2 regions of the Streptomyces sp. NPDC053513 genome follow, and region 2 is predicted to be linked to the other one. Evidence: riboswitches for the same ligand, from Rfam matches in the RefSeq annotation. Region 2 holds a riboswitch; the other holds the start of a gene.
What was found. A riboswitch is a leader RNA that binds a small molecule or an ion and turns the genes downstream of it on or off. The one in region 2 is predicted to bind cyclic di-AMP.
Positions count from the first base shown of each region.

Region 1 (3,478 bases), on a different contig from region 2:
TCTTGCCGCGCAGGTGCTTGAGGAGGGTCACGCCGCGGGTGTCGAAGCCGGTGGTCACCATGACGGTGCCGACGGCGGAGGTCAGGTCGGCGACGGCGCGCTCGAAGCGCTCGGCCACGTCGTCCGGGTCCGTCCCGGGGCGGATGATGTCGTTGCCGCCCGCGCAGAAGGTCACCAGGTCGGGGGCGAGTTCCTTCGCCCGCGGGACCTGTTCCGCCACGATCTGGTCGAGGAGGCGCCCGCGTACGGCCAGGTTGGCGTAGCGGAAGGCGTCGTGCTCCGGCAGCTGGTCGGCGAGCAGGACCGCGAAGCGGTCCGCCCAGCCGACGTACGTCCCGTCGGGGCCGGGGTCGCCGACGCCCTCGGTGAAGCTGTCACCGATCGCCGCGTACGACCCGAATGCGTTCTTGTCTGTTGATCTCGAATCGTCTGCCACGGGAGCACATCCTTCCTCTTCGGATGTGACCTACGCGACCGTAAGGAGGGGTTGACGGTGGGTGATATATGCCACCGATAAAGAATTTGCCAAAGCCGGAATACGCCGGGGCCCGGCACGTGAGTGCCGGGCCCCGGGTGCCGATGTGGCGTCAGATGCTCACGCCGTGCTGGCGCAGGGCGGCCAGCGGGTCGATGTCGGAGCCGTACTCCGGCCCGGTGCGCATCTCGAAGTGCAGGTGCGGGCCGGTGACGTTGCCGGTCGCGCCGGACAGGCCGATCTGGTCGCCGCCGCTGACGGTCTGGCCCGCGGAGACGGAGATCGAGGAGAGGTGGGCGTACTGCGAGAAGGTGCCGTCGGCGTGCTGGATGACGACCTGGTTGCCGTACGCGCCGCCGTCGCCGGCGGAGTAGACGGTGCCGGGGCCGACCGCGTGGACGGGGGTGCCGGTGGAGGCCATGAAGTCGACGCCGGTGTGGTAGCCGGAGGACCACATGGAGCCGGCCTGGTGGTACGGCGTCGACATGCCGGCGCCGGCGATCGGGGCGACCCAGCCGGAGGAGGAGGTCGTGCCGGCCGACGAGGACGGCGACGAGGTGGTGGCGGCGGGCGCGGCGGCCGGGGCCGAGGAGCGCTCGCTGCCGCGGGAGGCGCGGGGGGCGCTGTCGCCGTTCTTGCCGGAGCCCCACGAGCCCTGGTGGTCGGGCTTCGGCGCGGCGGTGTTCTTCGTGCCGAGGGTGAGCTTCGTGCCGGGCAGGATCAGCGAGGGGTCCGCGCCGATGACCCGGCGGTTGTCCTTGTACAGCTTCTGCCAGCCGCCCGCGAGGTGGTGCTCGGTGGCGATCTCCGAGAGGCAGTCGCCCCGGACGACGGAGTACGTCTTCGGCGCGGCCTTCGCGGTGGCGGGGGCGGCGGTCTGCACGTGGGCGACGGCCCGGGCGGGGGCGGCGGCCGGGGCGGCCTGCTCGGCGGCGTGGGCGCCGGTGGCTCCGAGGAGCGGGAGGGCGACGACGGCGCCACCGGTGCCGGCGGCGGCCATGCCGCGGGTCAGACGGTTGGACTTGGGGCGGCGGTGCTTACCCTTCGCGGGCATGGCGAATTCCTCTCCGGCGCCTGCGAGGTGAGCTGTCGGGTTCGGACTGGAGATGTCCGGCCGCGTGTTCACGCGACTTCACCCCGAGCCGTCCTTCTTCGAGGGATCGGCGACTTACCTGGGTCCCCCGCTCCTGCCTCGTACGGGTGAGTGCGGATTCCGGTCGGTGGCAGGATTCGGCGGTCCGTCCGGATTGAGCGCGACGCTAGACGAGGGGGGTCGGCGTGAACAAGCCGCAGTTTTCAAGTGCGCCGGGATTCTTCGGGATCCTGCTGATATCCGGCCGGAATTCCGGTCACCCTCCGTGGATGACGGTCCTTCGATCTCCTTTTCCCGGGGGGTATTTGGAAAAGACGATCAGGCACGGTCCGTCACGGTTATGACGCTGCTCACGCGCCGATTCCCATCTCCCATTCAACCGGGGCGGGTTATGTCGAACTCCCCAATACGGACAGATCACCCATTCCCGTCCGAGGGGGTGCGTGCCGGGGCTCCCAGCCGGGATGATTGCGCCAGAAACCGATCGACAGAACAGGAGCAGCCGTGACGCAGCAGCTGCCGCAGGTCCCGCCCGCCGAAGCCGCCGAGCCCGTACTGACGGAGGTCCGCAACTTCCGGGACGTGGGCGGCCTGCCGACGACGGACGGGCGCGCCGTCCGCCCCGGCCGCCTCTTCCGCAGCGGTCACCTCGCCCACGCGACGGAGGACGACGCCGCCTTCCTCGCCTCGCTGGGCCTGCACACCGTCTTCGACTTCCGCAACGAGTCGGACCGGAAGGTCGAGGGCGCGGACGTCGACCTGCCCGGCGTGCGGAACGTGAACATACCCCTCAACGACCCGGCCGACGGCAAGGAGTTCTGGAAGCTGGTGCGCGACGGCGAGATCGCACAGCTGCGGGAGGTCCTCGGCGACGGCAAGGCGGCCGCCCGCATGTCCGACTCGTACCGGAAGATGGTGATCGAGCGGACCGTGGAGCACAGCCGGATCCTGCACTCCATGGCGGAGGAGAGCGTCCCGGCGCTCATGCACTGCGCGGCCGGCAAGGACCGGGCGGGGCTCGCCGTCGCGATCACCCTGCTCGCGGTCGGCGTCGAGCGGGAGGCCATCGAGGCCGACTACGTGAAGTCGAACGCCCCGCACCGCCGCTACAAGGTGCGCCGCAGCTCCACCTCCCCGGACGCGATGTCGCCCGAGGTGATGGAGCTGCTGAGCCCGCTCTTCGACGCGCGGGTGGAGTACCTGCGGGCCGCCTTCGAGGCGATCGAGGCGACCTGGGGCTCGGTGGACGCCTACCTCGCGAAGGGTCTGAAGCTGGCCCCGGAGACCCGCGAGCGCCTGCGGGAGCAGCTGCTCACGGAGGCCTGAGGCCGCCTACTGGTTCTGCGCGCCCATCATGAAGAGCAGATAGAGGAAGCCGGCGAAGAGGTGGCCTGCGATCAGGTAGGCGAAGAGGCGCAGCACGAGCCCCTTGGGGAACTTGCCTTCACCGCGCTCCTCGCCGGTGACCGGTGCGGACTTCTCGGACATGTCGATCCTTTCTGGACGTCAGCGCCGGTGCGGGGTCCCGTCGCCGAGGCACAGCTCGGCGACGGGGCTCTGCATCAGGGTGTGGACGAAGAGCAGCTCGGCCCCGCCGGACGTGGCGGCGCCGATCCGGTGCGGGGTCAGCGAGTCGAAGTGCGCGCTGTCCCCGGGATCGAGGACGTGGACGGCCTCGCCGAGCGCGAGCCGGACCCGCCCCTCCAGGACGTGGATCCACTCCTCGCCGGGGTGGACGCGCACGATGTCGGCCCGGGTGGCGTACGGCACGTGGACCCGCAGGCACTGGAGGGCGCGCCCGGCGCCGCCCGCCTGGCGGTAGATCCAGCCGTCGGCCTCGACGGGTTCGGAGCGGTCGGCCCGGACGACGGGGTCGCGCTCGGGGGGCGCCTCACCCAGGAGCTCGGAGA
Region 1 is NZ_JBITXP010000006.1:113,931-117,408, reverse strand. It holds gene ACIGW4_RS12775 (SGNH/GDSL hydrolase family protein) at 1-436, opposite strand, end outside; gene ACIGW4_RS12770 (M23 family metallopeptidase) at 588-1,529, opposite strand; cyclic di-AMP (ydaO/yuaA leader) riboswitch at 1,534-1,721, opposite strand; gene ACIGW4_RS12765 (tyrosine-protein phosphatase) at 2,073-2,894, shown strand; gene ACIGW4_RS12760 (DUF6126 family protein) at 2,901-3,056, opposite strand; gene ACIGW4_RS12755 (helix-turn-helix domain-containing protein) at 3,075-3,478, opposite strand, start outside.
Region 1: another riboswitch for cyclic di-AMP. It lies ahead of ACIGW4_RS12770 (M23 family metallopeptidase); the one in region 2 lies ahead of ACIGW4_RS03240 (M23 family metallopeptidase).

Region 2 (3,478 bases):
ACCGCGGCCGGGGTCGGACCGGGCAGGAGAGCACAGGTGGGGAACCCCCTAGGAGCGGCGGGCGGAGGACGGCGGGGCGGCGGGGACCGTCCCGAGTACGGCGGTGCCCGGCGGTTCATCCGGGCGCTGCCCCCGCTGGTCATCGTGGGTGGGGTCGCCTTCGACCTGGCGACCCCGCCCGCGTACACGGCGTCGCCGCTCTTCTCCGCCGCCCCGCTGATCGCCGCGCCCTTCTTCTCGATGCTGACCACCCTCCTCACCGGGATCGGCGCCGTCCTCGCCTCCGTGGGGCTGCACCTCTACAACGGCACCGCCGACGAGGTCCCCGCCCTCACCGAGACCCTGACCGTGCTCACCGTCTCCGTGCTCGCCCTCCTCATCAACCGGGTCGTGCGCCGCAGCGGCGAGCGGCTCGCCTCGGCACGGGTCATCGCCGAGACCGCGCAGAAGGCGGTGCTGCCGACGCCCGCCGAGCGGATCGGCGGGCTGCAGTGCGCGGCGCGGTACGAGGCGGCGCAGGCCGACGCGTTCATCGGCGGCGACCTGTTCGCCGTCCAGGACACCCCGCACGGGGTGCGGCTCGTGGTCGGGGACGTCCGGGGCAAGGGGCTGGACGCGGTCGAGGCCGTCGCCGTCGTCATCGGGGCCTTCCGGGAGGCGGCCGAGCAGGAGCGGACCCTGGAGGGCGTGGCACAGCGCCTGGAACGGGCCCTGGCCCGGGAGGGCACCCGCCGGCACGGTCTCGACGCCTTCGAGGGGTTCACCACGGCCGTCCTGGCCGAGATCCCGCGCACCGACGGGAGCGGGACCTTCGGCGGTTTCGTACGGGTCGTCAACCGGGGGCACCCGCCGCCGCTGATGCTGCACGCCGACGGGCGGCTGGAGTCGCTGGAGCCGGGCGAGGCGGCGCTGCCGCTCGGCATGGGCGACCTGGCGGCGTGGCCGGACCGGGCGGAGGCGCGGCCGTTCCCGCCGGGCGCGACGCTGCTCTTCTACACGGACGGCCTCTCGGAGGCGCGGAACGCGCACGGCGTCTTCTACGATCCGGCGGCGCGGCTCGCCGGGCGGATCTTCCCGGGGCCCGAGGAACTGCTCGACGCGCTCGTGGACGACGTACGGCTCCACACGGGCGGCGGGTCGACGGACGACATGGCGCTGCTCGCGGTGAGCCGCCCGGCGACGGGGCAGCCCGAACGGCGCCGGACGATGCCGGTGGTGCCGCCGGGCGGGCCCGGTCACCGGGCGTAGTCGAGGGGTGTCACTGAGATAACAATTGACATAACGTCAGGTCGCGAGGGTTTCGCCCCGCCCCCCTTATGCCTCTCTGAAGGGGGGTCAACTCGGGCGATACACCATCAATTCAATGAATGATCAAGGGGAACGGCTTGGAATCGGGACCCCCTGTCTATTAACGTTCGATAACGCAGCGCGGTCGTCCCAGCCGTCGCAAGAGGCGGCACCGTGCGCACGCGCCGAATCCTGAAAAGGAACCGGGGAACCACCACTTGGGGTGAATCGGGCCCCTTCGCACCCGTGCGAACCACGCACGCGCGCGGTCGAGCCCGTAGGAGACCTTCCTGCTCCGAACCCGTCAGCTAACCCGGTAGGCGAGAAGGAAGGAAAGGAGCGCGCCCCCGTGGCGTCCAACACCCCCGCACCCGAAGCCCCCTTCGACGCGTTCGGTGGCGGTGCGGGCCCCGCCGCCGCCTCCGACACCGAGTGGAACCCCACCGAGGGCTCCCTCCGCGCCGAGAGCCGCTCCGGCGGCCGGCACCGGGTCGTCAAGCAGCGCTCCAACTTCGCCCGCTCCTCCACCGTCCTCGGCGTCGGCGTCATCGCGGCCGTCGGTGCGGGCGGCCTCGCCACCGCGCAGGAGAAGCCCCCGGTCGCCATATCGCTGCCGGACCTCCCCGACCTGGACCTGCCGGACGCCCACGACCTCCCCGGCGTCGGCGACCTCCTCCCCGAGGAGCACAGCGCGCCCGTCGCCGCGGACCGCGTCAACCCGAACCCGCTCACCGCCGCCGCCTACACCACCGCGGCCGACGAGCGCACCGAGCAGACCGCCGCCCCCGCCGCGGGCGAGGCCCTGCGCGCCCGCATCCTCCAGCAGGCCGAGCAGCAGCAGGCCTCCGCCGACGCCGCCGAGAAGGCCGCCGCGGAGAAGGCCGCGGCCGAGAAGGCCGCCGCGGAGGCCAAGGCCAAGGAGGCCGCCGCGGAGAAGGCGGCCGCCGAGGCGAAGGCGAAGGCCGAGGCGGAAGCCAAGGCCAAGGCGGAAGCGGAGGCCAAGGCGAAGGCCGAGGCCGAGCGCCTCGCCCAGCTCGCCGCCAGCTACTCGCTGCCGGTCTCCTCGTACACCCTCACCGCCACCTACATGCAGTCCGGCTCGATGTGGTCCTCCGGCTACCACACCGGCCTCGACTTCGCCGCCCCCACCGGCACCCCGCTCAAGGCGGTCCACGGCGCGACCGTCAAGTCGGCGGGCTGGTCCGGCTCCTACGGCTACCGGATCGTCCTGGAGCTGGAGGACGGCACCGAGATCTGGTACTGCCACCTCTCGTCCATGCTGGTCAGCGCCGGCCAGACCGTCTCCACCGGCGAGACCGTCGGCCGCGTCGGCGCCACCGGCAACGTCACCGGCGCCCACCTCCACATGGAGGTCCACACGGCCGGCGGCGACGGCATCGACCCGGCGTCCTGGCTCCGCTCCAAGGGCCTGAGCCTCTAGCCACCCCACGGAATAGGCCCGGCGGCGGGGACGGTTGATCCACTCATGACCTCTCTCCGCCGACTGGGCACCTCCGACCTGCACGTCTTCCCCGTGGCCCTGGGGGGCAACGTCTTCGGCTGGACCGCCGACGAAGCGCAGTCCTTCGCCGTCCTCGACGCCTACGCCGCCGCCGGCGGCAACTTCGTCGACTCCGCCGACGTCTACTCCGCCTGGGCCGAGGGCAACGAGGGCGGCGAGTCCGAGACCGTCATCGGCCGCTGGCTCGCCTCCCGGGGCAACCGCTCCGACATCGTCGTCGCCACCAAGGTCGGCGCCCACCCCCGCTTCAAGGGACTCTCCGCCACCACCATCAAGGCCGCCGCCGAGGAGTCGCTCCGCCGCCTCGGCACCGACCACATCGACCTCTACTACACCCACTTCGACGACGAGTCCGTCCCCGTCGAGGAGATCGTCACCGCCCTCGACCAGCTGGTGAGGGACGGCAAGGTGCGCGCCGTCGCCGCCTCCAACATCTCCCCCGAGCGGCTGCGCGCCTCCCTCGACTTCGCCGAGGCCGAGGGCCTCACCCGGTACGTCGCCCTCCAGCCGCACTACAACCTGGTCTCGCGCGACACCTACGAGGGCCCGCTCCTGGAGACCGTCGAGCACGCCGGGCTCTCCGCCGTCCCGTACTACGGACTCGCCGCCGGCTTCCTCACCGGCAAGTACCGCCCCGGCGCCGACGTCGACAGCGTCCGCTCCGCCGGC
Region 2 is NZ_JBITXP010000002.1:21,420-24,897, reverse strand. It holds gene ACIGW4_RS03245 (PP2C family protein-serine/threonine phosphatase) at 37-1,248, shown strand; cyclic di-AMP (ydaO/yuaA leader) riboswitch at 1,461-1,625, shown strand; gene ACIGW4_RS03240 (M23 family metallopeptidase) at 1,637-2,728, shown strand; gene ACIGW4_RS03235 (aldo/keto reductase) at 2,774-3,478, shown strand, end outside.